Regions from separate parts of the Streptomyces sp. NPDC048349 genome, predicted to be linked through region 2. Evidence: predicted binding sites of a transcription regulator. Region 2 holds the regulator's gene; each other region holds the start of a gene.

Region 1 (9,695 bases), on a different contig from region 2:
GGCGCCCAAGGAGAAGCCGGAGCTCACCACGCGCGACGGCTTCGAGGTGGAGGACCAGGAGGAGTACCCGCCGGTCTTCACCACCATCGACACGGAGGACAAGGTCGTCTTCCTGACCGTCGACGACGGCGCGGAGAAGGACCCCGAGTTCCTGAAGATGATGCAGGAGCTGAAGATCCCGTACACGGCCTTCCTCAGCGACTACATCGTCAAGGACAACTACCCGTACTTCAAGGCGATGCAGGCCGCCGGCGTCACCCTGAACAACCACACGCTCAACCACCGCTACATGCCCGGCCTCTCGTACGAGAAGCAGCGCGAGGAGATCTGCGGCCAGCAGGACACGATCCAGAGGCAGTTCGGCAAGCGGCCCACGCTCTTCCGCCCGCCGTACGGCAACTACAACCAGGACACGCTGCGCGCGGCCAAGTCCTGTGGGATCAAGGCAGTGCCGCTGTGGAACGCGGAGGCCTTCCCGAACCGGATGGAGTACCGCGAATGGGACCGCGACCTGCATCCCGGTGACATCATCCTGACCCATTTCCGGGGCAGGGACGACTGGAAGGGCACGATGCCTGACATGATCCGTCATGTCATGAAGACCGTCACGGACAAGGGGTACGCCGTGGCTCGCCTGGAGGACTATCTGTGAAGCGCGCGCGCCGGTTGGTGGCCGGGACGCTGGCGGCCGGCGCGCTGGCGCTGTCCCTGACGGGGTGCGGGGGTGGCGCGGACACCACCGAGCGGCTCGGACCCAAGTCGAAGGCGACGCAAGGGACATCGGGCACTTCCGCGTCGCCCTCCGCCTCCTCCGCTCCGTCCTCCCCCTCGGACGAGGCGTACCGCAAATGGGGACTGACGGGACCCGTCCAGTACGCACCGAAGCCGGAGCGGAAACCGCAGATCCCCCAGGCCGCCCCGGGCAAGGTCCCGGTGATAGACCGAATACCCGTCCCGGCGGACGACAAGGTCGTCTTCCTGACCTACGACGACGGCGCGGAGAAGGACCCCGAGTTCCTGACGATGGCGGCCGACCTGAAGCTGCCGATCAGCATGTTCCTGACGGACAGCGTGGCTTCGTCGGACTACGGGCACTTCGAGAAGCTCCGCGACAACGGCTCGCAGAGCACGATCAACAACCACACCCTGACGCATCCGAACCTGCGGACCCTGTCCTTCGAGGCGCAGAAGCACCAGATATGCGGCCAGCAGGAACGCCTGGAGAAGCGCTTCGGGCAGCGCCCGCCGCTCTTCCGCCCGCCCTTCGGCAACTACAACGACGACACCCTCCGGGCCGCCTCGGAGTGCGGAGTCTCGTCCCTGGTGCTGTGGAAGGTCTCGATGCAGATCAACAACTTCCAGTACGCCGAGGGATCCGCCCTCAAACCGGGCGACATCATCCTGGCGCACTTCCGCGGCCCCGCCGAGCTCAAGGGCACGACGGAGACCCAGATGACGACCCGGATGCTCCAGCGCATCCAGGACCAGGGCTACCGGATAGGGCGCCTGGAGGACTACCTGTAGGGCGGAAGGGCGGGACGGGCGCCGCTACCGCAGCAGCCAGCGCTTGGTCAGCTCCATCATCTCGGCCCGGCTGCGACCTCCGTGATCGGCGGCGATGAAGTACTCGCCGATCCGCACGGAGAAGGCGAGCATGCAGCGCACCTCGACGTCGTCCGGGTCGGTGCAGATCGCCCCGAACAACGAGCGCAGGTAGTCCATGCGCCGGTTGTCGACGCGCCGCAGGCGCTGCGCGACGTCCTCGTCGCGCCGGGCCCAGTCGCGGATCGCGAGCTCGGCCGCGACGCCCGTCATCGGCCCCTCGGCGCCGGACGAGGCGATCGCGAACAGCCGCTCCAGCCGGGCCCTGGCCTCTCCGCCGCCGCTCTCGACCTGGTCGATCACCGCCTGGGCGGCCTCGTGCTCCCAGGTGTCGAGCAGCTCGGTCAAGAGCGCGCCCCGGTTGCCGAAGTACCCGTAGAAACCGCCCTTGCTGACGCCGAGGGCCTGCGCGAGCGACTCGATCCTGACGGCCTCGGGACCGCCCGAGGCGAGCGCCCGCAACCCCTCCTCGATCCACTTGCCGCGGGGCGTGCGGGTCGTGCCCATGCTGTGTCTCCGCTCACGTCTCCCCCTGTCTATACGGTGCCGTATAGACAGGTGCTAGCCTGCATCTATACGGCATCGTATAGACAGGAGCTTGTTCATGAGACTCCCCCGGACCGCGCACACCTCCCAGCCCTGGCGGATCCACGAAATCGCCGGCGACTTCCACCTGGAGGACGTGTGGGCGCTCCCGACGCCGGGCGGCCCCGACGACCTCGAGCGGCTCGTGCGCCAGCTCGCGCACGGCAAGGGCGATCCCGTGCCCTCCCCGGTGGGGCGCATGCTCTTCGCGCTCCGCTGGAAGCTCGGCGCACTGCTCGGCCTGGACAAGCCCACCACCGGCATCGGCGGCCGGGTGCCGACGCTGCGGGACCGCCTGCCGGCGGACCTCCGCGAAGGTCCCCGCGGGCCGGACCTCGACTCGGTCCCGTTCACCTCCGTCTACCAGACGCGGGACGAGTGGGCGGCGGAGATGGCCAACAGGACCGTGCACGGCGTGATGCACATCGGCTGGGTCCCGGACGGCTCCGGCGGCTACCGCGGCCAGATGGCCGTCCTGGTGAAACCGAACGGACCGCTCGGCGCCGCGTACATGGCGGCCATCAAGCCCTTCCGGTACCTCGGCGTCTACCCGGCACTGATCCGAGGGATCGCCCGCGAATGGCAGGCCGGCTCCCCGGCCACGGGCAGCCCCGGCAGCCCCGGCAGCAAGGCCTGAACGGCCATCAGGGCAGCGCCTTCGCACGGCGCGACCTTCGCACGGCGCGACCTTCGCACGGCGCCCCCGCCCGCCGGCCACCCGTGCTGCGCATGTCACCGGCTGACTCCGGGCCCACCCCGGGCCAAGGCCGAGCCCCCTACACCCCCGACACCACCGGCGTGATCGTCGTTTCCACCGGGCCCCGGGCGTCCGCCTGGCGTTGGCGTTCCGCGCTGTCGCTGATGCGGAGCAGCAGGGCGATCATGATCCAGTTGGCCAGGAGGGACGAGCCGCCCTTGGCCAGGAACGGCAGGGCCTTGCCCGTCAGGGGGATCAGGCCGGTGACGCCGCCCGCGACCACGAAGACCTGGAGGGCCAGCGCCGAGGCGAGGCCCACCGCCAGCAGTTTGCCGAAGGGGTCGCGGGCGCCGAGTGCCATCCGCAGCCCTCGCTGCACGAGGAGCGCGTACAGGATCAGGACCGCCATGACCCCGGCCAGGCCGAGCTCCTCGCCGACCGTCGTCAGGATGAAGTCGCTGCGGCCCGCGAACTTGATCAGCTCCGGGTGGCCCATGCCGAGACCCGTTCCGGAGATGCCGCCCGTGCCGAAGCTGAACAGCGCCTGCGCCGACTGGTCCGAGGTGATCCCCGGGGGAGGGGTGTCCCAGTAGACGGAGAGTGGATTCAGCCAGGCCGCCACGCGCGCCTTGACGTGCGGTTCCGTCGAGCCCACGGCGAAGGCGCCCACCGCCGCCATGAACAGGCCGCACACGATCCAGCTGGTGCGCTCGGTGGCCACGTACAGCATCACCACGAAGACGCCGAAGAAGATCAGCGACGTACCCAGGTCGCGTTCGAAGACCAGCACCAGCATCGAGACGATCCACACCGTGATGATCGGTCCCAGCTGGCGCATGGGCGGCAGCCGCATGCCGAGGAACGTGCGGCCGGCCAGGGCCAGCGAGTCCCGGTGGACGACGAGGTAGCCCGCGAAGAAGATCGCAATCATGATCTTCACGAATTCGCCGGGCTGGAGCGAGAACCCGAAGAGGATGATCCACCGCTTGGCGCCGTACGTGTCCGCCCCGAAGAACGCCGGGGCGATCAGCAGCACCAGCGCGACGGCCATCGTGAGGTAGATGAACCGCTGCAGCAGCCGGTGGTCGCGCAGCAGCGCCACCACCAGGAGGCAGGCGGCGACCCCGACCACCGTCCACATCAGCTGGCCCGGAGCGTTCGCGTCCGAGTTGTACCGCTCGATGTACCCCTGGTCGAGGCGGTGGATCAGCACCAGCCCCAGCCCGGTCAGCAGCATGGCCAACGGGAAGACCAGCGGGTCGGCGTACGCCGCGAACCGGCGGATGCCCAGGTGCCCGACCAGCGACAGCAGCGTCATGCTGATCGTGAAGCCGGTGAGGTTGGGTGGCAGCTCGCCGTTCATGGCGAGGCCGGCGTTGGCGTGGCCGAAAACGGCGAGGGCGACGACGAAGACGAGCAGCAGCGCCTCGGTGCGGCGGCGCGAGCCCGCCGTCGTCAGGGGTTTCAGTCCACGCACGGGATGCCGCCACCGTCCGTGGAGCCGGGCCCGGCCGTGAGGGCGGACGACGCGGACGACCCGGAGGGTGCGAAAGGTCCTGCCGCCGGCGACGGTGGGGGAGATGAAGGGGAAGCAGCGCCTGGTGCGCTCGGGCTCGGAGGGGCCTTCGGCCCGATCTGCTCGGCAATGAGGCGCTTTATCTTCATATCGTCTATGACGTTGATGTCCTCCCCGTGGTTCCTCGCGCCCTTCCTCCCCCGACGCAGCGCCCACACGGGAAGGGCGAGCGAGAGCGCCCCCACCGCCCCCGGCCCTAGCCACACGAGGACGCCCGGCCGGACGGCCGTGCCGGAGGACGGCCCGAGGACGAAGGCGGTCGTGGGTCCGTCCGGCCGGGTGTCGAAGGCGGTATCGACCTCGACCCGGGGGATCGCGAACGATCCGTCGCCCGCCGCGAAGGAGCCCTCGCACATCCAGTGCAGGTCCCCGTCCGAGTCCCGCTCCTCCGTACACCGGGTGGCACTGAAGGCGCCCTCGACCCCGGCCGCCTGGGCCGCGAGCCGCGGCACGGCGTTCGACAGCATGTAGGTACCGGCCACGAGGCCGACCGCGATCGGGACGGCGTACCGCCACCGCACGCCGGAGTTCGTCCTGGTCATGACCGGAGGGTAAGGAGATCGAACGTCCGTGCGCCGGGATTTCGCCGGTTCCGGGAGCCGGTCCGCGCAACGCCCACCGTCGATAATTGGCACTCCGCTTGACCGAGTGCTAATCGCCGGAATAGTCTCGCACCTGGCACTCGCCCCCGGTGAGTGCCAACACAGCGACAGGCAGGTCCGGCACCCGCGACGACGGATCGACCTGGTCGCCACCTCAGACAGTTAACCCCGGATCTCCGAAGGGGGAGGTCGGATCGTGACGACCGCCAGCTCCAAGGTTGCCATCAAGCCGCTTGAGGACCGCATTGTGGTCCAGCCGCTCGACGCCGAGCAGACCACGGCCTCCGGCCTGGTCATCCCGGACACCGCGAAGGAGAAGCCCCAGGAGGGCGTCGTCCTCGCCGTGGGCCCGGGCCGGTTCGAGGACGGCCAGCGTCTCCCGCTGGACGTCAACGTCGGCGACATCGTGCTGTACAGCAAGTACGGCGGCACCGAAGTGAAGTACAGCGGCGAGGAGTACCTCGTCCTCTCGGCCCGCGACGTGCTCGCGATCGTCGAGAAGTAATTCGCTTCCAGTTTTGATTTGAGCTGCGCCCCTGGTCACCCTGCTGATGCCGGGCGGCGAGGGGCGTAGTTCGTTCTAGGCGGTGGAGGTCGCGGTGAGCGGCCGAGGATCGCAACGAGAGGACTGAACCGCTCCCATGCCGAAGATCCTGAAGTTCGACGAGGACGCCCGTCGCGCCCTCGAGCGCGGCGTCAACAAGCTTGCCGACACGGTGAAGGTGACGATCGGTCCCAAGGGCCGCAACGTCGTCATCGACAAGAAGTTCGGCGCCCCCACCATCACCAACGACGGTGTCACCATCGCCCGCGAGGTCGAGCTGGACGACCCGTACGAGAACCTGGGCGCGCAGCTCGTGAAGGAGGTGGCGACCAAGACCAACGACATCGCGGGTGACGGCACCACCACCGCCACCGTGCTGGCCCAGGCGCTGGTCCGCGAGGGTCTGCGCAACGTCGCCGCGGGTGCGTCCCCGGCCGCCCTGAAGAAGGGCATCGACGCCGCGGTCAAGGCCGTGTCCGAGGACCTCCTCGCGACCGCCCGCCCCATCGAGGACAAGTCTGACATCGCCGCCGTGGCCGCGCTCTCCGCGCAGGACCAGCAGGTCGGCGAGCTCATCGCCGAGGCGATGGACAAGGTCGGCAAGGACGGTGTCATCACCGTCGAGGAGTCCAACGCCTTCGGCCTGGAGCTGGAGTTCACCGAGGGCATGGCCTTCGACAAGGGCTACCTCTCGCCGTACATGGTCTCCGACCAGGAGCGCATGGAGGCCGTCCTCGACGACCCGTACATCCTGATCAACCAGGGCAAGATCTCCTCCATCCAGGACCTCCTGCCGCTGCTCGAGAAGGTCATCCAGGCCGGCGCCTCGAAGCCGCTGCTGATCATCGCCGAGGACGTCGAGGGCGAGGCGCTCTCCACCCTCGTCGTCAACAAGATCCGCGGCACCTTCAACGCGGTGGCCGTCAAGGCCCCCGGCTTCGGTGACCGCCGCAAGGCGATGCTGCAGGACATGGCCACCCTCACCGGTGCCACCGTCATCGCCGAGGAGGTCGGCCTCAAGCTCGACCAGGCCGGTCTGGACGTCCTGGGCACCGCCCGCCGCGTCACGATCTCCAAGGACGACACGACCATCGTCGACGGTGGCGGCAGCCACGAGGACGTTCTCGGCCGCGTCAACCAGATCAAGGCCGAGATCGAGGCCACGGACTCCGACTGGGACCGCGAGAAGCTGCAGGAGCGTCTGGCGAAGCTCGCCGGCGGCGTCTGCGTCATCAAGGTCGGCGCCGCCACCGAGGTGGAGCTCAAGGAGAAGAAGCACCGCCTCGAGGACGCCATCTCGGCGACCCGCGCCGCGGTCGAGGAGGGCATCGTCTCCGGCGGTGGCTCCGCGCTCGTCCACGCCGTCAAGGTCCTCGAGGGCAACCTCGGCCTGTCGGGCGACGAGGCCACCGGTGTCGCGGTCGTGCGCCGCGCCGCCGTCGAGCCGCTGCGCTGGATCGCCGAGAACGCCGGCCTCGAGGGCTACGTCATCACCTCGAAGGTCGCCGAGCTCGACAAGGGCCAGGGCTTCAACGCCGCCACCGGCGAGTACGGCGACCTGGTCAAGGCCGGCGTCATCGACCCGGTGAAGGTCACCCGCTCCGCGCTGGAGAACGCCGCCTCCATCGCCTCCCTGCTGCTCACGACCGAGACCCTGGTCGTCGAGAAGCCGGCCGAGGAAGAGGCCGACGCGGGCCACGGCCACGGTCACGGTCACAGCCACTGACGCTGTCGCCGCATGTGTGAAGGCCCCCGTCCCACCGCTTCGTACGGTGGGACGGGGGCCTTCGCGTGGGTCGCCTTCGCGTGGGTCGCCTTCGCGTGGGCGCCTTCCGCGCGGGTCGTGAGGAGCGCGGTCAGGCCGGCATGCCCTCCATGAGGCCCAACTGCCGCATCACGCTCAAGATGTCGTAATGCCACCAGCCCTCGGCGATCATTCCGTCCTTGCAGCGGAACGTCGTCGAGCCGGTCGCGCTGACCTTCTTGCCGGTCGGGGCGAGGCCCATGAACTCCCCTGTGTGCGTTGCGTTCCAGGTCCACAGGGTGGTGACGAAGTCGCCTTCGGCGATCTGCTGGTTCTTGGTGAAGGACATCTCGAAAGCGGACCGCCACATGTCGAGGTCCGCCATCAGGGCGTCGATCCCCTGGGCGTTGGTGTCGGCCTTGACCATGTCGTGGTCGGCGTAGTCGGAGGCGAAGATCTCCTCGGCGACGGAGCGGTCCCCCGACATGGCCAGCTCGTCGAACATGCGGGCCGCGAGCATCTTGTTGAGGTGCTCGTCCCGTACGACGTCCAGGTTGGTGAAGCTGGGCATCCCCTCACAGAGGGCCACCATCTCCTGGAACATCTTGTCCGTCTCCGGGAGCTGAGAGTTCTTCATGGCCTCTTCGTACGAGGGGAATTCGACCACGTCCACGTAGTGGTTCTCGTTCTCGCGGTCCTTGCCCACGATGCTGTGGGTGACAGTGCGCTTGCCCTGGCTCTGCGAGACGTACCGGTCCAGCAGCTGAGTGAGGTCGTCCTGCCGACTGGTCTTGTAATCGATTATCTGTACGAATGTCATGACGGTCTCCCGGACTCGAAGGGGCATGTCCATTTTAGGAAGATTTCGCCCAATAGGTTGGTCTACCCGTGAGTACGAGGACTACTGGGGACCGTACTTGCGGCCCGTACGTGAGGACATCCCGCCCAGCAGCCCGCGCGGCGTCAGCTTCACCACGCCCATCAGCGCCTTGTACCGCGGGTCGGGGATCGACACCGTCTTGCCCCGCGCCAGGTCCGCCAGGGCCGCGGCCACCAGCTTGTCGGCGTCGAGCCACATCCACCCCGGGATGTTGTCCGTGCCCATGCCGGCCCGCTGGTGGAACTCCGTCCGTACGAAGCCGGGGCACAGCGCCATCAGCCGTACCCCGGACCCCGACAGGTCACGCGCCGCGCCCTGCGTGAACTGCACGACCCAGGCCTTGCTCGCCCCGTAGGTGCCGCGCGGTACGAACGCCGCCACCGAGGCCACGTTGATCACGCCGCCGCGGCCGCGCGAGCGCATCGACCCGGTGGCCGCCGAGGTCAGCCGCAGCACCGCCTCGACGTGCACCTTCAGCATGGTCAGCTCGTCGGCCATGGAGACCTCGAGGTAGCGGCCCTTGTTGCCGAAGCCGGCGTTGTTGACCAGCAGGTCCACCGGGTGGGTGCGGTCGTCGAGGCGGCGCTCGACCGCCGCGATGCCCTCCTCGGTGGAGAGGTCTGCGGCCAGCACCTCGGCCTCGATGCCGTGCCGGTCGTGGAGTTCGGTGGCCTGCTCGCCGAGCCGCTTGGTGTCGCGAGCCACCAGCACCAGACTGTGCCCCTGGGCGGCGAGCCGCCGGGCGAAGGCGGCGCCGATGCCCGCCGTGGATCCTGTAATCAACGCAGTCGTCATAGGCGCAACCTAGTGCTCCCGGACGGCGGCCCTACCTCGCCCCGGCCCCGGCCCCGTACTTCTCCACGTACTGGCGCACCCGCTCGTGGGCCTCCGGCTCCATCGCCGCGCCCGCGGCCCGGGTGCGCGGCAGCAGGGTGCGCTCGGTGGTGAAGGCGCGGAACCACAACTCCACCGTCACGTCGTGGTCCGGACGGTGGGTGATCTCGATGGTGTCGCCCGGCCTGACGGAGCCCTCCTCGATCACCCGCAGGTACGCGCCCGGCCGTGCCTCCCGGGTGAACCGCTTGACCCAGGCGCTCTCGCCCAGGGCCCCCTGGAAGGTCCGGCACGGAATGCGGGCCGAGGCCACCTCGAGCACCAGGTCCGCACCGACGCGCCAGCGGTCGCCGAGGCGGGCGGTGTTGAGGTCGATGCCGGAGGTGGTGAAGTTCTCGCCGAAGGCGCCGGCGGGCAGCTCGCGGCCCAGCTCGCGCTCCCACAGGTCCAGGTCCTCGCGCGCGTACGCGTAGACGGCCTGGTGGTCTCCGCCGTGGTGGCGGCGGTCGCAGACGGCGTCACCCTCCAGGCCGCTGCCCGGACCGGTGGCCCTGGGGCCGGGGGCGAAGACGCGGACCGGTCCGGGGACCGGGCGCTTGCCGTGGCCGGTCATGCCCCCTTCGGCGTCGGT
Region 2 (9,695 bases):
AGCGCACTGCCCCGTCCATGGGACCATGGGAGCACTCAGACTTCGTTCCGAGTTCCGACTGCGACCGAGAATCAGGACACTGCGTGCCCGCGATCCCCAGCCACGTGCCCGAGCCGAGCCGTACCGACCCGGCGCTGATCCGCAATTTCTGCATCATCGCGCACATCGACCACGGCAAGTCGACCCTTGCCGACCGGATGCTCCAGCTCACCGGTGTGGTCGACCAGCGGCAGATGCGCGCCCAGTACCTCGACCGCATGGACATCGAGCGTGAGCGCGGCATCACGATCAAGTCCCAGGCGGTCCGACTGCCCTGGGCGCCCACCACGGGCGAGGGCCAGGGCAGCACCCACATCCTCAACATGATCGACACCCCCGGGCACGTCGACTTCACGTACGAGGTCTCGCGCTCCCTCGCCGCCTGCGAGGGCACGATCCTGCTGGTGGACGCCGCGCAGGGCATCGAGGCGCAGACCCTCGCCAACCTGTACCTGGCGATGGAGAACGACCTCGCGATCGTCCCCGTCCTGAACAAGATCGACCTGCCGGCCGCCCAGCCGGAGAAGTTCGCCGAGGAGCTCGCGAACCTGGTCGGCTGCCAGCCCGAGGACGTGCTGCGCGTCTCGGCGAAGACCGGCGTCGGCGTGGACGCGCTGCTCGACAAGGTCGTCGCCACCGTCCCGGCCCCGGTCGGCGTCAAGGACGCCCCGGCCCGCGCGATGATCTTCGACTCGGTCTACGACTCGTACCGCGGCGTGGTCACCTACGTCCGTGTGGTCGACGGCCAGCTCAACAAGCGCGAGCGCATCCGGATGATGTCGACCGGCGCCACCCACGAGCTGCTGGAGATCGGCGTCTCCTCCCCGGAGATGACTCCGGCCGACGGCATCGGCGTCGGCGAGGTGGGCTACATCATCACCGGCGTGAAGGACGTCCGTCAGTCCAAGGTCGGTGACACCATCACCAGCCTCAGCAACGGCGCGACGGAGGCTCTCGGCGGCTACAAGGACCCGAAGCCGATGGTCTTCTCGGGCCTGTACCCGCTCGACGGCTCGGACTACCCCGACCTGCGCGAGGCGCTGGACAAGCTCCAGCTCAACGACGCCGCGCTCGTCTACGAGCCGGAGACCTCGGCGGCGCTGGGCTTCGGCTTCCGCGTCGGCTTCCTCGGCCTGCTCCACCTGGACGTGGTCCGCGAGCGCCTCGAGCGCGAGTTCGGCCTCGACCTGATCGCCACCGCGCCCAACGTGGTGTACCGGGTGGTCATGGAGGACGGCAAGGAAGTCACCGTCACCAACCCGAGCGAGTTCCCCGAGGGCAAGATCTCGGACGTGTTCGAGCCGGTCGTGCGGGCCACCGTGCTCGCGCCCACCGAGTTCATCGGCGCGATCATGGAGCTCTGCCAGCAGCGCCGCGGCACCCTGCTCGGCATGGACTACCTCTCCGAGGACCGGGTCGAGATCCGCTACACCCTCCCGCTCGCGGAGATCGTCTTCGACTTCTTCGACCAGCTGAAGTCCAAGACGCGCGGCTACGCCTCCCTCGACTACGAGCCCACCGGCGAGCAGAGCAGCTCCCTGGTCAAGGTCGACATCCTGCTGCACGGCGACAAGGTCGACGCCTTCTCCGCCGTCACGCACAAGGACGCCGCCTACGCCTACGGCGTGCGCCTGGTCGCCAAGCTGCGCGAGCTCATCCCGCGGCAGGCCTTCGAGGTGCCGATCCAGGCCGCGATCGGCTCGCGCGTCATCGCCCGCGAGACCATTCGCGCCATCCGCAAGGACGTCCTCGCCAAGTGCTACGGCGGTGACATCTCCCGTAAGCGGAAGCTGCTGGAGAAGCAGAAGGAAGGCAAGAAGCGGATGAAGATGGTCGGCTCCGTGGAGGTCCCGCAGGAGGCCTTCATCGCCGTCCTCTCCAGCGACGAGTCCGGCGGCAAGAAGAAGTAGCGCCGCCCGCGCCCGCTGCGGAAGCAGGCCCCCACGCTCCGGCGTGGGGGCCTCTTTCGTTATGAACCGGCCGCTTGCGGGCCCTTACGAAGGCGGCGGACGGCCTCTAGTCTGATCACTGCTCGATGGTTACTCGCCAGTCACCTGCTGGTTACGTCTCAAACCCCGCCTGTCCCGATGCGCCCCGCCAGGCGCCCCACGCCCACGCACTGCCGCGTGGTCCGGTCCGGAGGATGTCGTGAGCGACACACAGACCTTGATCGAGAACCGCCCGCCCACGGTGGCGGCCCTCTTCCTTGAGCGCGTGGCCGCCACGCCCCATACGGAGGCGTACCGGTACCCGGTGCCCGCGGCCGGCGGCCAGGGCCCCGACGACTGGAAGTCGCTCAGCTGGGGCCAGGCGGCCGAGCGGGTCTTCGCCATCGCCGCCGGCCTGATCGACCTGGGCCTCGGGCCGGAGCAGCGGGTCGCGCTCGCCTCCAACACCCGGGTCGAGTGGATCCTCGCCGACCTCGGCGTGATGTGCGCGGGCGGCGCGGTCACCACCATCTACCCGAGCACCAACGCCGAGGAGTCGGCGTACATCCTGGCGGATTCCGAGAGCCGCGTGCTCATCGCCGAGGACGGCAAGCAGCTGGCCAAGGCACGCGAGCGCCGCGCCGACCTGCCGAACCTCGCCCACGTGGTGGTCGTGGAGACCGCCGACGCGGTGGCCGCCGAGGGCGACCCGGACGGCTGGGTGCTCTCGCTCGCCGATCTGGAGGCGCGCGGCAAGGAGTACCTCGCCAAGCATCCCGAGGCGGTCAAGGAGCGGATCGGGGCCATCACGGCCGACCAGCTCGCCACCCTCATCTACACCTCCGGCACCACCGGCCGCCCCAAGGGCGTCCGGCTGCCGCACGACAACTGGTCGTACATGGCCAAGGCCACCGTCGCCACCGGCCTGATCACCAAGGACGACGTCCAGTACCTGTGGCTGCCGCTGGCCCACGTCTTCGGCAAGGTGCTGACCTCCGGGCAGATCGAGGTCGGCCACGTGACCGCCGTCGACGGCCGGATCGACAAGATCATCGAGAACCTGCCGATCGTGCAGCCGACGTACATGGCGGCCGTCCCGCGCATCTTCGAAAAGGTCTACAACGGCGTCGCGGCCAAGGCCCGGGCCGCCGGCGGGGCCAAGTACAAGATCTTCCAGTGGTCGGTCGGCGTGGCCCGCGAGTACGCCAAGGTCACCCAGGACAACTTCCGCCGCACCGGTCAGGCGACGGCCCCCTTCGGGCTCGCCACCAAGCACAAGATCGCCGACGCGCTCGTCTTCTCCAAGCTCCGCGAGGCCTTCGGCGGCAACCTGCGCGCCGCCGTCTCCGGCGCCTCCGCCCTGGCGCCCGAGATCGGCTACTTCTTCTCCGGCGCCGGCATCCACATCCTCGAGGGCTACGGCCTGACCGAGTCCAGTGCCGCCTCCTTCGTCAACCCGGGCGAGGCCTACCGCACCGGCACCGTCGGCAAGCCGCTCCCCGGCACCGAGGTCCGCATCGCCGACGACGGCGAGGTCCTGCTGCGCGGCCCCGGCATCATGCAGGGCTACCACGGCAAGCCCGAGCAGACCGCCGAGGTCCTGGAGTCCGACGGCTGGCTGCACACCGGTGACATCGGCGAGCTGTCGCCCGACGGCTACCTGCGCATCACCGACCGCAAGAAGGACCTGATCAAGACCTCGGGCGGCAAGTACGTCGCCCCGGCCGAGGTCGAGGGCCAGTTCAAGGCGATCTGCCCGTACGTGTCGACCATCGTCGTGCACGGCGCCGACCGGAACTTCTGCTCCGCCCTGATCGCGCTCGACGAGCCGTCGATCCTGGTCTGGGCGGCCGAGAACGGGCTGGAGGGCAAGACGTACGCGCAGGTGCTGGCCGCGCCGGAGACCAACCGCCTGATCGAGACGTACGTCCAGACCCTCAACGAGGGCCTCCAGCGCTGGCAGACGGTCAAGAAGTTCCGGATCCTGCCGCGCGACCTGGACGTCGAGCACGGAGACCTCACGCCCAGCCTCAAGCTGAAGCGCCCGGTCGTCGAGCGTGAGTTCAAGCACCTGATCGACGAGATGTACGAGGGCGCGCGCGAGGCCTGACGCCTCGATGCGGGCCGGGCGCGGGGAGGCCGGGCGGGCGGGGCGGTGGGGCCGCCCCGCAGGCCACGCCCCCGGGCTGCGCCCGCCCGCGGGCCGTGTGCCGGGGCTCCGCCCCGGACCCCGCGCCTCGAGCGCCGGAGCGGCTGGATCGTGCCGGCCCGACGTCCGAGGCGCGGGTCGGCGCTCGAGGTGCGGGATGATGGGTGCATGCCTTCCGCACTCCCCGACGGTGAACCCATGCCCGAAGACGGCTCGCTGCCGTCGCACGCCCTGGCGGGCGCGGGGGACCGTCCGCTCGGCTTCTACCTGCACGTTCCGTACTGCGCCACGCGCTGCGGGTACTGCGACTTCAACACCTACACGGCCACCGAGCTGCGGGGTACCGGAGGCGTGCTCGCGTCGCGGGAGAACTACGCCGACACCCTGATCGACGAGGTCCGCCTCGCCCGGAAGGTGCTCGGGGACGACCCGAGGGCCGTGCGGACCGTGTTCGTGGGCGGCGGCACCCCGACGCTGCTGCCCGCCGGGGACCTCGCACGGATGCTCGCGGCGATCCGGGACGAGTTCGGCCTGGCCGAGGACGCGGAGATCACCACCGAGGCCAATCCGGAGTCCGTGAATCCGCAGTACCTGGCAGAGCTGCGGGCCGGCGGCTTCAACCGGGTCTCCTTCGGCATGCAGAGCGCCCGGCAGCACGTCCTGAAGGTGCTGGACCGCACGCACACCCCCGGGCGCCCGGAGGCCTGCGTCGCGGAGGCCCGGGCGGCGGGCTTCGACCACGTCAACCTGGACCTGATCTACGGGACGCCGGGGGAGTCGGACGAGGACTGGCGGGCGTCGCTCGCGGCCGCGCTGGGCGCCGGGCCCGACCACATCTCGGCGTACGCGCTGATCGTGGAGGAGGGCACGCAGCTGGCGCGCCGGATCCGCCGGGGCGAGGTCCCGATGACGGACGACGACGTGCACGCCGATCGCTACCTGATCGCGGACGAGGTCATGGCCGCGGCCGGGTACTCCTGGTACGAGGTGTCGAACTGGGCCGCCTCGGAGGCCGGCCGCTGCCTGCACAACGAGCTGTACTGGCGCGGCGCCGACTGGTGGGGTGCCGGGCCGGGTGCGCACTCGCACGTGGGCGGGGTGCGGTGGTGGAACGTCAAGCACCCGGGCGCGTACGCCGCCGCACTGGCGCAGGGCCGCTCACCCGGCGCGGGGCGGGAGCTCCTGTCCGAGGAGGACCGGCGCGTCGAGCGGATCCTGCTGGAGCTGCGCCTGGTGGACGGGGCGCCCTTGTCCCTGCTCGCCCCGGCCGGACTGGCCGCCTCCCGCCGCGCGCTGGCGGACGGACTGCTGGAGGCGGGGCCCTACGCCGCCGGGCGGGCCGTGCTGACCCTGCGGGGTCGGCTGCTGGCCGACGCGGTGGTCCGGGACCTGGTGGACTAGGGCGTCTGGGCCCGGCCCCGCGGGGCGGTGGAGAGATCAGGCCGTGACGTGGTCGATCAGGTGTTCCACGGAGCCCAGCAGGGTCGGTTCCAGGTCCTTGTAGGAGGTCACCCGGGACAGGATGTGCTGCCAGGCGGCGCCGGTGTTCTCCGGCCAGCCCAGGGCGCGGCAGACACCCGTCTTCCAGTCCTGGCCGCGGGGGACCACCGGCCACGCCGGGATGCCCAGGGCGGACGGCTTCACCGCCTGCCAGACGTCCACGTACGGGTGACCCACGATGAGGACGTGCGGGGAGGTCACCGACGCCGCGATCCGGGATTCCTTGGAGCCCGGGACGAGGTGGTCCAGCAGGATCCCCAGGCGGGCGTCCGGGGCCGGGGCGAAGTCGGCGACGATCGCCGGGAGGTCGTCGATGCCCTCCAGGTACTCCACCACCACGCCCTCGATGCGCAGGTCGTCTCCCCAGACCTTCTCGACCAGCTCCGCGTCGTGGCGGCCCTCCACGTAGATGCGCCCGGACCGCGCCACCCGCGCCCGGGCCCCGGGGACGGCGAGCGAGCCCGACGCGGTCAGACGGGGGGCCGAGGGGGCGCGTGACGGACGGACGAGGGTGACCACGGCCCCGTCCAGCAGGAAGCCCCGCGGCTCCAGCGGGAACACCCGCCGTTTGCCGAAGCGGTCCTCCAGGGTCACGGTGCCCGCCTCGCAGGCCACCACCGCGCCGCAGAAGTCCGTACCGGCCACCTCCACCACCAGATCGGGCTCCGCGGCCACCTCCGGCACGGCCTTGGGGTGCTTCCACTGGGGGGTCAGGTCGGGGGAGTACTCGCGCATCCGGCCGAGCGTAGGAGAGGTGCGGCGATCATGCCTACGACACGCCGAAACGGGCGGCCAGTGTGGCGCGTTGCGCACGGACGAAGCCCGCGTCGACCACCGCTCCGTGACCCGGCACGTACAGTGCATCGTCCCCGCCCAGCGCCAGCAGCCGATCCAGGGCGGCGGGCCACTGGCGGGGCACCGCGTCCGGGCCCGCCGAGGGGGCGCCCGACTCCTCGACGAGGTCCCCGCAGAACACGGTCTCGCGCTCGCCCGGCACGAAGACCGCCAGGTCGTGGCGGGTGTGCCCGGGCCCCACATTGGCCATCAGCACCTGAACCCCGCCCAGCTCCAGCGTCCACTCGCCCGACACCAGGTGCCGGGGCGCCACCAGCAGGTCCACCGCCTCGGCGGCCTCCTCCTGCGCCAGGCCGTGCCGCACCGCGTCCGCGCGCAGCTCCTCGTGGCCCGTGGCGAGCAGCGCGTCCAGCCCGACCGCCCCGTACACCTCGGCCCCCGCGAAGGCGGCGCCGCCCAGGACGTGGTCGAAATGGCCGTGCGTGAATGCGATATGGGTCACGTCCCGGCCCGCCAGCCGCTTCGCCTGCGCCCGCACACCGGAGCCCTCGCGCAGGCACGAACCGGGGTCGACGAGGAGCACGGAATCGTCCCCCACCACCAGTCCCACCGTGCAGTCCCACACCGGCAGCCGCCGGCGGCCGGTCCGCCCGGTCAGCCTTTCCCAGCCCGCCTCTTCCCAACGCACGTCCATGCCGCGACGCTACCCTGGCGGGCCTCCCTTGCCAGGGTCTTACTACCCGGCCGTACACTGAGCGGGGGTCTCTGGCACTCGAACGGCCAGAGTGCCAACGAACGCCAACGAGCGCCAACGATCAAGGCAACGGACCACAGCTGGAGGTGTGCGCGATGCTCAGCGAACGCAGACTCGAAGTGCTGCGCGCCATCGTCCAGGACTACGTCGGGACGGAGGAGCCGGTCGGCTCCAAGGCGCTCACCGAGCGGCACCGTCTCGGAGTCTCGCCCGCCACCGTGCGCAACGACATGGCCGTGCTGGAGGACGAGGGCTACATCGCCCAGCCCCACACGAGCGCCGGCCGGATCCCCACCGACAAGGGCTACCGCCTCTTCGTCGACAAGCTGGCGGGAGTCAAGCCGCTGTCGACGCCCGAGCGCCGGGCCATCCAGAACTTCCTCGACGGCGCCGTCGACCTGGACGACGTGGTGGGCCGGACGGTGCGGCTGCTCGCGCAGCTGACCCGGCAGGTCGCCGTCGTCCAGTACCCGAGCCTGACCCGCTCGACCGTCCGGCACGTGGAGCTGCTCTCGCTCGCTCCCGCGCGCCTGATGCTCGTACTGATCACGGACACCGGACGCGTCGAGCAGCGCCTGATCGACTGCCCGAGCCCCTTCGGGGAGACCTCGCTGGCCGATCTGCGGGCCCGGCTCAACAGCAGGGTCGTCGGGCGCCGGTTCACCGACGTGCCCCCGCTCGTGCAGGACCTCCCCGAGTCCTTCGAGGCCGACGACCGCGGCACGGTGTCCACCGTGCTCGCGACGCTCCTCGAAACCCTGGTCGAGGAAGCCGAAGAGCGGCTGATGATCGGCGGCACCGCCAATCTCACTCGCTTCGGACACGATTTTCCCTTGACGATCAGGCCGGTGCTCGAAGCGCTGGAGGAGCAGGTCGTGCTCCTCAAGCTGCTGGGCGAGGCCAACGAATCGGAAATGGCCGTACGGATCGGGCACGAGAACGCCTACGAGGGGCTGAACTCCACGTCGGTCGTCTCGGTCGGTTACGGTTCGGGCGGCGAAACGGTCGCCAAACTCGGCGTGGTCGGACCGACCCGCATGGACTACCCCGGAACGATGGGAGCGGTACGCGCAGTGGCACGTTACGTCGGACAGATCCTGGCGGAGTCGTAAGTGGCCACGGACTACTACGCCGTTCTCGGCGTGCGCCGCGACGCATCGCAGGACGAGATCAAGAAGGCCTTCCGGCGCCTCGCGCGTGAACTCCACCCGGATGTGAATCCGGACCCGAAGACGCAGGAGCGCTTCAAGGAGATCAACGCGGCCTACGAGGTGCTCTCGGACCCGCAGAAGAAGCAGGTCTACGACCTCGGCGGCGACCCGCTGTCCTCCTCGGGCGGCGGTGGCGGCGCGGGCGGCTTCGGTGCGGGCGGCTTCGGCAACTTCTCCGACATCATGGACGCCTTCTTCGGCCAGGCCTCGCAGCGCGGCCCGCGCTCGCGGACCCGGCGCGGCCAGGACGCGATGATCCGCCTGGACCTGGAGCTGGACGAGGCGGCCTTCGGGACCACCAAGGACATCCAGGTCGACACGGCCGTCGTCTGCACCACCTGCTCCGGAGAGGGTGCCGCCCCCGGCACCTCCGCGCAGACGTGTGACATGTGCCGCGGCCGCGGTGAGGTCTCGCAGGTCACCCGGTCCTTCCTGGGCCAGGTCATGACCTCGCGCCCCTGCCCGCAGTGCCAGGGCTTCGGCACCGTCGTCCCGACCCCGTGCCCCGAGTGTGCGGGCGACGGCCGGGTCCGCTCCCGCCGCAGCCTCACCGTCAAGATCCCGGCGGGTGTCGAGAACGGCACCCGCATCCAGCTCGCGGGAGAGGGCGAGGTCGGCCCCGGCGGCGGCCCCGCCGGTGACCTGTACGTGGAGATCCACGAGCTGCCGCACCCGACCTTCCAGCGGCGCGGGGACGACCTGCACTGCACGGTCACCATCCCCATGACAGCCGCGGCCCTGGGCACCAAGTGCCCGCTGGAGACGCTGGACGGCATGGAGGAGATCGACATCCGGCCCGGCACCCAGTCCGGCCAGGCCATCCCGCTCCACGGGCGCGGCGTCACCCACCTGCGCGGCGGCGGGCGCGGCGACCTGATCGTCCACGTCGAGGTGACCACCCCCGGCAAGCTGGACGCCCAGCAGGAGGAGCTGCTGCGCCAGCTGGCGAAGCTGCGCGGCGAGGAGCGGCCGACCGGCCAGTTCGCGCCGGGCCAGCAGGGGCTGTTCAGCCGCCTGAAGGACGCCTTCAACGGCCGCTGACCACCCGCGGCCCCTCATCGGCGAGCCCGGCCGGGGATGCCCCCGGCCCGGCTCGCCGTATGCGTTCCGGCCGCGCCGGGAAGCGGACTATGCCAGGCGAATGCCGTGATTCGGCCCCCTGAGCGGGACATGGCACGATGCAGGGCATGTCCTCGGCAGCGAACGGTCTCTGCGCTTACCCGATCGTGCAGGCCCCCATGGCGGGCGGCGCCTCCTGTCCTCCGCTCGCCGCCGCCGTGTGCGAGGCGGGCGGACTGGGCTTCCTGGCCGGCGGCCAC
Region 3 (9,695 bases), on a different contig from region 2:
ACGCCCACCAGGACCGGCCCACGCCCTTGTGGTCCGCGAAGACACGGGCGCCGTTGACCCACCAGACGACCGAGGTCCGGCCGAACTCCACCTTGAGGTCGACCCAGGCCCCGGGCCGGACCGACGGGTCGCGGTGGTAGCAGTGGGCCTCGCGGACGTGGTTCGACAGCTCCAGCAGATCCGGGTTGTCGGGGTGGTACTCGAAGACGTCGATCTCCTGGTCGCCGTCCCGCCAGGTCCAGATCGCGGGCCACGCCCCCACCTCGACGGGGAGTTTCACCCGCGCCTCCAGGACGTCGCCGGTGCGCAGCGCGAAGCCCTCGTCGCTGCCCTCGGTGGTGAGCAGGCCCGTGTCCCAGTTGCCGTCGGGGCGCGGCGTCGCGCGGAAGACACCGGAGCGGCTGTAGGCGGGGTCGTCGACGAGGTGGTCGAGCTTGTTGTCCCCCGGGTTGGTGGGGCCGCCGTCGGGATAGGCCCAGGAGCGGCCCGCGACCCACTGGGTGGCGGAGGTGAAGTCGGCGGTGAAGACGAGGGTGCGGCGGGGTGCGGGCAGCACCGGTCCGCGGCCGTCCCCACCCCCCGGAGCGAAGCGGCGCCTCAGGCGCCGCAGCCATTCCAGCGTGTCCGTGACCATGGGGTACCTCTGCCCCCGGGGGAGCTGCCCACGCCGACGTTCTCGCAGGGAGTAATCGTACGAACACGCTCAGCGAGAGGAACCCGGTCCGCGGGCCGCTTCGATGAAGGCGCGGATCAGGTCCGGGGACTTGACCCCGCGCTCCCGCTCCACCCCGCTGGAGACGTCCACGCCCCAGGCGCCGGTGGCCTCGACGGCCCGGCGGACCGTGGCGGGGGTGAGGCCGCCCGCGAGCAGCCACCGCCCCTCGGGCGCGGTGAACTCCGCGGAGCCCCAGTTCCACGGCTTTCCGGAGCCCGGGTCGGGGGCGTCGAGCAGCAGCAGGTCCTCGCCCAGCTCCCCGCAGCGCGCCACGTGCTCGGCGGTGGCCCGGATCAGCGTCCGCCCGGGCGCGCGCAGGGCCTCGTAGTACTCGGGGCCCTCGTCCCCGTGGAGCTGGACGGCGCGGACCCCGCTCTCCTCGGTGAGCCGGCGCACCTCGTCCAGCGACTGCCCGCGGTACACCCCGACGGTGAGCACCCCGGCCGGCACCCGCGCGGCGAGCTCCCGCGCGGTGGCGGTCCCGACGGTACGGGGGCTGCCGGGGGCGAAGACGAACCCGACGGCATGCGCCCCGGCGTCGACGGCCACGTCGACGTCGTGCGCGGTCCGCAGCCCGCAGATCTTGATGAACACCTCACTCATACCGGCAGTCAAGCAGGTCGGGCGGGCGGACGTCGGCCGGTCCCGCATCGCGGGCGGCGGCCGGTCGCCCGTCGCCGCGCGGCGGCCTCCGGCGAAAACGCCCGAGGGCGGCACCCCCCGCAGGGAGTGCCGCCCTCGTTCGAGAACAGCCGATCAACCGGAAGGCCGAAGCCGGGGGTCGATCAGAAGTCCATGTCACCGCCCGGCATGCCGCCCGGGGCGCCCGCAGACGCCTTCTCCGGCTTGTCGGCGATGACGGCCTCGGTGGTCAGGAACAGCGCGGCGATCGACGCGGCGTTCTGCAGCGCGGAGCGCGTGACCTTCGCCGGGTCGATGATGCCCTCGGCGATCATGTCGACGTACTCGCCGGTCGCGGCGTTCAGGCCCCAGCCGACCGTCAGGTTGCGGACCTTCTCCACGACGACGCCACCCTCGAGACCACCGTTGACGGCGATCTGCTTGAGCGGGGCCTCGAGGGCGAGCTTCACGGCGTTGGCGCCGGTCGCCTCGTCACCCGAGAGCTCGAGCTTCTCGAAGACCGCGGAGGCCTGGAGCAGGGCCACGCCACCACCGGCGACGATGCCCTCCTCGACGGCCGCCTTCGCGTTGCGAACGGCGTCCTCGATGCGGTGCTTGCGCTCCTTGAGCTCGACCTCGGTCGCGGCACCGGCCTTGATGACGGCCACGCCGCCGGCCAGCTTCGCGAGGCGCTCCTGGAGCTTCTCGCGGTCGTAGTCCGAGTCGGAGTTCTCGATCTCGGCACGGATCTGGTTGACGCGACCCTGGACCTGGTCGCTGTCACCGGCACCGTCGACGATCGTGGTCTCGTCCTTGGTGATGACGACCTTGCGGGCGCGGCCGAGCAGGTCGAGACCGGCGTTCTCGAGCTTGAGGCCGACCTCCTCGGAGATGACCGTGCCACCGGTGAGGATGGCGATGTCGCCGAGCATGGCCTTGCGGCGGTCGCCGAAGCCCGGGGCCTTGACGGCGACGGACTTGAAGGTGCCACGGATCTTGTTGACGACCAGGGTCGACAGGGCCTCGCCCTCGACGTCCTCGGCGATGATCAGCAGCGGCTTGCCGGACTGCATGACCTTCTCCAGGAGCGGCAGCAGGTCCTTGACCGAGCCGATCTTGGAGTTGACGATCAGGATGTACGGGTCGTCGAGCGACGCCTCCATACGCTCCATGTCGGTGGCGAAGTACGCCGAGATGTAGCCCTTGTCGAAGCGCATGCCCTCGGTGAGCTCGAGCTCGAGCCCGAAGGTCTGCGACTCCTCGACGGTGATGACGCCTTCCTTGCCGACCTTGTCCATGGCCTCGGCGATGAGCTCGCCGATCTGGGTGTCAGCGGCGGAGATGGAGGCCGTGGAAGCGATCTGCTCCTTGGTCTCGACATCCTTCGCCTGCTCGAGCAGGGCGCCCGAGACGGCCTCGACGGCCTTCTCGATGCCACGCTTGAGGGCCATCGGGTTGGCGCCGGCCGCCACGTTGCGCAGGCCCTCGCGGACGAGCGCCTGGGCGAGCACGGTGGCGGTGGTCGTACCGTCGCCGGCGACGTCGTCCGTCTTCTTGGCGACTTCCTTGACCAGCTCGGCGCCGATCTTCTCGTACGGGTCCTCGAGCTCGATCTCCTTGGCGATGGAAACACCATCGTTGGTGATCGTGGGGGCGCCCCACTTCTTCTCAAGGACGACGTTGCGACCCTTGGGGCCAAGGGTGACCTTGACGGCGTCGGCGAGCTGGTTCATCCCACGCTCGAGACCGCGCCGGGCCTCCTCGTCGAACGCAATGATCTTGGCCATCTGAAGTGGTCCTCCCGGACAGCGGTGGATTGCTCCCAGGACCGCGCCCGCGCCCGCGACGGACGGCCTGCGTGCCCGGCGGTTCCTTCCCGCCGGACCCTGCGGGCCTCACCGACCCGGTCCTCGTTCAGTAGCACTCTCACCAGGAGAGTGCTAACGCCAATGATTAGCACTCGACCCCCGCGAGTGCAAGCGGCTTGGGGCAACACCCCCGCGAACGCGCCGCAGACACGCGAAGGGCCCACACCCCTGGTCCGGGATGTGGGCCCCTCCTGTACGCGTGGGCGGTCGATCGCGCCGGGACTAGCCGAGTGCGAGCTTGACCATGTCCGCCTGCGGACCCTTCTGGCCCTGCGAGATCTCGAACTCGACCCGCTGACCCTCTTCAAGGGTGCGGTACCCGTCCATCTGGATGGCGCTGTAGTGGACGAACACATCCGCACCACCGTCGACCGCGATGAAGCCGTAGCCCTTCTCCGCGTTGAACCACTTGACGGTGCCCTGAGCCATGCCTAACTCCCCTATTACTGGCCCTTGCGCAGGAACGCACTTCGCGGTCCCGGGTCATCACTTGCGTCGGAACGCGTCGACCGAGGCTGAATGTATCCGCGCCGGTGCTGTCTGCAACAGGTCAATCCGACGAGAATTCTGGACACGGGGAAACATAGAAATAGAGTGAAAATCTGGCATATTCCAGGGCAACTCGGGCCCGGCATATCTCGCCAAAGCCCCATACCGCACTTGCACATTGACCCGATGTCGACCCTCACGCGACCCGTTCATATGCAGCGGGCAAGAGCAGCGGAGGGGACTTCCCCAACTCTACCGCGCCCAATCAAGCAGAATTACCCCCTCCGCTTATTAACGGAGGGGGTAATTACGGTTTCGCGTGCCCGTCGCGGCGCCGCGCCGCTGCGGTCAGCCGCCCGCGACGGCCGGAATGATCGAGACGCCCGCGCCGTCCGGCGTCGCCGCCTCCAGCCCGCCCTCGAAGCGCACGTCGTCGTCGTTGACGTAGACGTTCACGAAGCGGCGCAGCTTGCCCTGGTCGTCCAGGACGCGGGCGGCGATGCCCGGGTGGTTCTGCTCCAGGGACTCGATGACCTCGGCGAGGGTCGCGCCCTCGGCGGGTACCTCGGCCTGACCGCCGGTGTAGGTGCGCAGGATGGTGGGGATGCGGACGTTGACGCTCATGGCGCTACTGCCTTTCCGGTCGTACGGGAGGGAGGGTCAGGCCAGGCCGGCGGCGCGGAACGCGTCCAGGCTCGGGCGGATGGTGGCGGTCTGGCCGCTGTCCGCTGCCACCGCCTCCAGGGTTTTGAGGCCGTCTCCGGTGTTCAGGACGACGGTGGTCAGCGCCGGGTCGAGCTGCCCGTTCTCGATGAGCTTCTTCGTCACGCCGACGGTCACGCCGCCCGCGGTCTCGGCGAAGATGCCCTCGGTCTGCGCGAGGATCTTGATGGCCTCGACGACCTGCTCGTCGGTCACGTCCTCGACGAAGCCGCCGGTGCGCCGCGCGATGTCCAGTACGTAGGGACCGTCCGCCGGGTTGCCGATCGCCAGGGACTTGGCGATGGTGTTCGGCTTCTGCGGGCGGACCACGTCGTGACCGGCCTTGAAGGCGCTCGACACCGGGGAGCAGCCCTCGGCCTGGGCGCCGAAGATCTTGTACGGCTTGTCCTCGACGAGGCCGAGCTTGATCAGCTCCTGCAGACCCTTGTCGATCTTCGTCAGCTGCGAGCCGGACGCGATGGGGATGACGATCTGGTCGGGCAGCTGCCAGCCGAGCTGCTCGCAGATCTCGTACGCCAGGGTCTTGGAACCCTCCCCGTAGTACGGGCGCAGGTTGACGTTGACGAAGCCCCAGCCCTCGCCCAGCGGGTCGCCGATGAGCTCGGAGCAGAAGCGGTTCACGTCGTCGTAGTTGCCCTCGATGCCGACGAGGTCGCCCCCGTAGACACCGGCCATGACGACCTTGCCCTGCTCCAGGTCGTGCGGGATGAACACGCAGGAGCGGAAACCGGCCCGGGCGGCCGCGGCGCCGACCGCGCCGGCCAGGTTGCCGGTGGAGGAGCAGGACAGGGTGGTGAAGCCGAAGGCGCGGGCCGCCTCGACGGCGATGGCCACGACGCGGTCCTTGAAGGAGTGCGTCGGGTTGCCGGAGTCGTCCTTGACGTAGAGCTTGCCGGTGACGCCGAGCTCCTTGGCCAGGTTCGCCGCGTCCACGAGCTTGGTGAAGCCCGGGTTCAGGCTGGGCTTGGAGGCCACGTCCGCGGGCACCGGCAGCAGCGGCGCGTAGCGCCAGATGTTGGCGGGGCCGGCCTCGATCGCGGCGCGCAGGGCCTCGGGGTCGCCGGCGGGGAGGTCGTAGGCGACTTCCAGCGGGCCGAAGCACTCGGCACACGCGAAGATGGGTCCGAGGTCGAAGCGGGTACCGCACTCGCGACAGGAAAGCGCGTTGGCGGGTCCGAGATCGACAGAGGTGGCAACAGTCTGTGCAGCCATGATGGCGAGGCCCTTTCTCCTCATCTTCCCCATGGCGCACTTCGCCATGAGACGGAATTGGCACCTTCCCTAGCCGGGGCCCCGCGGGATGCTTGTCGCATCGCGAGAACCGACTGGAGGGTTGCCGGGGCTTCAACGGGCCGTGTCCCTCTGCCCCTCTGGATGAGCGGTATGGCACCGGCACACGCGCTCTATGGCGCGCCGGTGCGTTTGTGCGCGAGGACCCCCGGCATGCGGCGGTCCTTCGCGTTGTTCAAGACTGTAACCGAAGGCCCACGTGGTTGAGACAGGCGTCCGAACCGCGAGATGGATCACTTTTCGGTCAATCCGACCAAGCCGCAGGGAGTGCTCAACGTGCTGGAAGAGGTGGAGCGCTGGCTGGCCGACCGCTCCTGGTCCGCCGCCGACCGACCGCTCGACCAGTTGCTGGACCGGAAACGGGCAGCTGGGACCACGGTCAGCGTGGTGCTGCCGGCGCTCGACGAGGAGGCGACGGTCGGCGCGATCGTCGAGGTGATCCGGCGCGAGCTGATGGAGGGACTGCCGGTCCCGCTGGTGGACGAGCTGATCGTGATCGACTCGGACTCCAGTGACGCTACGGCGGAAGTGGCGGCGAAGGCCGGGGCCCAGGTGGTGCACCGCGACGAGATCCTGCCGCGGATCCCGGCGCTCCCCGGCAAGGGCGATGTGCTGTGGCGTTCGCTGCTGGCCGCCACCGGGGACGTCCTGTGCTTCGTCGACGCCGACCTGCGGGACTTCTCGGCCGCCTTCGTCTCCGGCATCGTGGGACCGCTGCTGACCGAGCCGGACGTGCAGTTCGTCAAGGCCATGTACGACCGCCCGCTGGGGGACGCCCCGGGGCAGGGCGGCCGGGTCACCGAACTGGTCGCCCGCCCGCTGCTCAACCTGCACTGGCCGCAGCTGGCCGGCTTCGTCCAGCCGCTCGGCGGGGAGTACGCCGTCCGGCGCTCCCTGCTGGAACGCCTGCCCTTCCCCGTCGGGTACGGCGTCGAGCTGGGCCTGCTGGTCGACGCGCTGCACACGGTCGGACTGGACGCACTGGCCCAGGTGGACGTGGGCGTACGGCTCCACCGCCACCAGGACGGGCAGGCGCTGGGCCGGATGGCCGCGGCGATCTACCGCACCGCGCAGCTGCGGCTCTCGCGCGGGCACCTCGTACGGCCGGAGCTGACGCAGTTCGAGCGCGGCCCGGACGGGTTCGTACCGCACACGTACCCGGTGGACACCGAGGAGCGGCCGCCGATGCTGGGCATCAGGGAGTACGCCCTGCGCGGCGCGGCCTGACGGCTTCGGAAGTTTGCGCGAGGCCGGGCCGGGCTAGGTTCGCGACATGGCTTCATCTCAGGTACTCGTCGCCGCGAACCGCGGCCCGCTCTCGTATTCCCTCGACACCGACGGCACGCTCGGCACCCGGCGGGGCGGGGGCGGCCTCGTCTCCGGCCTCTCCGCGGCCCTCGCGGAGCAGCCGGAGGCGCTGTGGATCTGCGCCGCCCTGTCGGAGGCGGACCGGGAGGCGGTCCGCCGGGGCGTCGCGGAGCCAGGGGTCCGGATGCTGGACATCGATCCCACGATGTACGACGACGCCTACAACGGCATCGCGAACTCGGTGCTGTGGTTCACCCACCACCACCTGTACGACATCCCGCGCGAGCCGGTCTTCGACGCGGACTTCCGGCGGCGCTGGGCCTCGTACGTCGCCTACAACCGCGCCTTCGCCGAGGCGCTGGCCGAGGAGGCGGCGCCGGGGGCACGCGTACTGGTGCAGGACTACCACCTGGCGCTGGTGCCGGGGGCGCTGCGCGCGCTGCGGCCGGACCTGCGGATCGCGCACTTCACGCACACGCCGTGGGCCGCGAAGCCGTTCCTGGACGTGCTCCCGGACGACGTCCGGGAACAGCTGCTCGACGGGATGCTCGGAGCGGACGTGCTGGGCTTCCACACCCAGGCCTGGGCGACGAGCTTCCTGGACGCGGCGGGCCGGGGGAACGTGGCCGTGTTCCCGCTGGGCGTCGACGCGCAGGAGCTGCGGGCGCTGGCGCACCGGCCGGAGGTGGACGACAAGCTGGCGCAGCTGCGGGCGGAGGTCGGCGACCTGAAGACGATCGTCCGGGTGGACCGGACGGAGCTGTCGAAGAACGTCCTGCGGGGGCTGCTGGCGTACCGGGAGCTGCTGACGGCACATCCCGAGTGGCGCGGCCGGGTGGTGCACCTGGCGTCGGCCTATCCCTCGCGGCAGGACCTGAAGGTGTACCGGGACTACACGCAGTCGGTGCGGGAGCTGGCGGCGGCCGTGAACGCCGAGTTCGGCACGGAGCAGTGGCAGCCGGTGCTGGTGTCCGTGCAGGACGACTTCGCGCGGTCGCTGGCCGCGTACCGGATGGCGGACGTGGCGCTGGTGAACCCCGTGCGGGACGGGATGAACCTGGTGGCGAAAGAGGTGCCGGTGGTGTCGGAGGCGGGGTGCGTGCTGGTGCTGTCCACCGGGGCCGGGGCGTACGAGGAGCTGCGGGGGGATGCGCTGACGGTGAACCCGTACGACGTCACGCAGACGGCGGAGGCGTTGCACGCTGCGCTGGCCATGCCGGATCCGGAGCGCGCGGAACGCACCAAGCGCCTGGCCGCCGCGGCGACGGCCCTCCCGCCGGCGGCCTGGTTCGAAGCCCAGCTCTCGGCCTTGAACACCTGACCCGCACCCCGCCGCCCCGGCTCCGCCCCGGACCCCGCGGGTTCGGGGGCGGAGCCCCTGACGGCGGTGGCGCGGCAAACACCCGGGCCAGGCACGACCCGGCCCCGCAGGCCAGGCCCACCCCAGCCCCGTCGGCGTTTGAGGCGCGGGGTTCGGGGGCGGGGCCCCTGACGGCAGCCGCACCGGCCGGTCCCGCAGGCGCCGCAGGCTACGCGCGGAGGGCCGCCGCCAAGTCCGCCAGGAAGCCGACCACCGCGGCGGGCCCCGGTACGACGAGGTCGGCGCGGGAGGCCAGCTCCGGAACCTCCGCGGAGCCACTGCACACCAGCAGCCCCGGCAGACCCTCGGCCCGGCGCTTCTCGACCGCCGAGTACGCGGCCAGATCGCCCAGGTCGTCGCCCGCGTACAGGACCGCCTCCGCACCCGTTTCCGCCAGGAACTCGGTGAGGGCGACGCCCTTGTCCATCCCCGGGGGGCGCAGTTCCAGGACCGCGCGGCCGGGCTCCACCATCAGCCCGTGGCGGGCCGCCAGCTCCGCCAGGGGCTCGCGCAGCGCCGCGAAGGCCGCCTCCGGATCCGCCGCGCGCCGCGTGTGGACGGCCAGCGCGCGCCCCTTCTCCTCGATCCACGTGCCCTGCCAGGCCCCGATGGAGTCCAGGAAGCCGGGCAGCTCGGCCCGTACCGCCGCCACCCCCGGATGTTCCGCGGGGGCCTGCACGATCCCGGTGACGGCGTCCCACCGCTCGGCCCCGTAGTGGCCGAGGACGACCAGGTGTTCGAGTCCCGCGACCCCGGCGAAGCCCCCGTAGCGGACGGCGACGCCCGCCGGCCGGCCGGTGATCACGGCGACGTGGGCGACCTCGGGGGCCAGCGCGGCCAGGGCGGGCAGGGCTCCCGCGTGGGCGCGGGCCTGGTCCGGGTCCGGGACGATCTCGGCGAGGGTGCCGTCGAAGTCCAGGGCGACCACGGAACTGCGTGGCGCGCGGAGCAGGGCATCGAGTCCCTCGCGTCCGGCTGCGGTGACGGGCATCGGCAAGTCGTGCGGATGGCTCCCCATACGGATGACCCTAACGGCCGCGCCGGGCGACGGCTATGGCGCAGGCCACCGTCGGGCAAGATGCGAGAGAGACGACCTAGCGCCTTGCCCGCTGGGCCTCGCGGATGCGGCGCAGGCGGTTCACCGTGCCCGGTGCGTGGGCGAGCGCGCGGGGGTCGTCCATCAGCGCGTTGAGCAGCTGGTAGTAGCGGACCGGGGTCATCCCCAGCCCTTCCCGTATCGCACGCTCCTTGGCCCCGGGCCCGGGCCAGGTGCGTCCCTCGTACGCGAGCACCGCGGCCTCCGTGGCCGTCAGCCGCCCGT

The links. Region 2 encodes HrcA, which represses chaperone genes, less so after heat shock. Its sites were predicted from a motif close to TTNGCACTCNGNNNNNCNGAGTGCNAA; they were not measured.
Region 1: the regulator HrcA is predicted to act here: its motif matches at 5,089-5,115, upstream of groES (co-chaperone GroES).
Region 3: the regulator HrcA is predicted to act here: its motif matches at 3,254-3,280, upstream of groL (chaperonin GroEL).

What each region holds. Positions count from the first base shown of each region.
Region 1 covers NZ_JBEZLA010000002.1:29,753-39,447, reverse strand. The annotation lists gene AB0D44_RS01865 (polysaccharide deacetylase family protein) at 1-652, shown strand, start outside; gene AB0D44_RS01860 (polysaccharide deacetylase family protein) at 649-1,524, shown strand; gene AB0D44_RS01855 (TetR/AcrR family transcriptional regulator) at 1,549-2,109, opposite strand; gene AB0D44_RS01850 (DUF2867 domain-containing protein) at 2,207-2,824, shown strand; gene AB0D44_RS01845 (FtsW/RodA/SpoVE family cell cycle protein) at 2,964-4,361, opposite strand; gene AB0D44_RS01840 (hypothetical protein) at 4,349-5,002, opposite strand; gene groES (co-chaperone GroES) at 5,259-5,567, shown strand; gene groL (chaperonin GroEL) at 5,704-7,332, shown strand; gene AB0D44_RS01825 (ester cyclase) at 7,463-8,170, opposite strand; gene AB0D44_RS01820 (SDR family oxidoreductase) at 8,252-9,025, opposite strand; gene AB0D44_RS01815 (MOSC domain-containing protein) at 9,057-9,695, opposite strand, start outside.
Region 2 covers NZ_JBEZLA010000030.1:75,462-85,156, forward strand. The annotation lists gene lepA (translation elongation factor 4) at 84-1,949, shown strand; gene AB0D44_RS18300 (long-chain fatty acid--CoA ligase) at 2,188-4,077, shown strand; gene hemW (radical SAM family heme chaperone HemW) at 4,285-5,517, shown strand; gene AB0D44_RS18310 (DUF3097 domain-containing protein) at 5,554-6,351, opposite strand; gene AB0D44_RS18315 (MBL fold metallo-hydrolase) at 6,386-7,105, opposite strand; gene hrcA (heat-inducible transcriptional repressor HrcA) at 7,261-8,277, shown strand; gene dnaJ (molecular chaperone DnaJ) at 8,278-9,417, shown strand; gene AB0D44_RS18330 (nitronate monooxygenase) at 9,564-9,695, shown strand, end outside.
Region 3 covers NZ_JBEZLA010000023.1:70,015-79,709, reverse strand. The annotation lists gene AB0D44_RS15425 (beta-glucanase) at 1-634, opposite strand, end outside; gene AB0D44_RS15420 (phosphoribosylanthranilate isomerase) at 704-1,318, opposite strand; gene groL (chaperonin GroEL) at 1,501-3,123, opposite strand; gene AB0D44_RS15410 (cold-shock protein) at 3,427-3,633, opposite strand; gene AB0D44_RS15405 (MoaD/ThiS family protein) at 4,042-4,317, opposite strand; gene thrC (threonine synthase) at 4,354-5,652, opposite strand; SAM riboswitch class I at 5,646-5,797, opposite strand; gene AB0D44_RS15395 (glucosyl-3-phosphoglycerate synthase) at 5,983-6,933, shown strand; gene AB0D44_RS15390 (trehalose-6-phosphate synthase) at 6,980-8,335, shown strand; gene otsB (trehalose-phosphatase) at 8,544-9,392, opposite strand; gene AB0D44_RS15380 (DUF3263 domain-containing protein) at 9,469-9,695, opposite strand, start outside.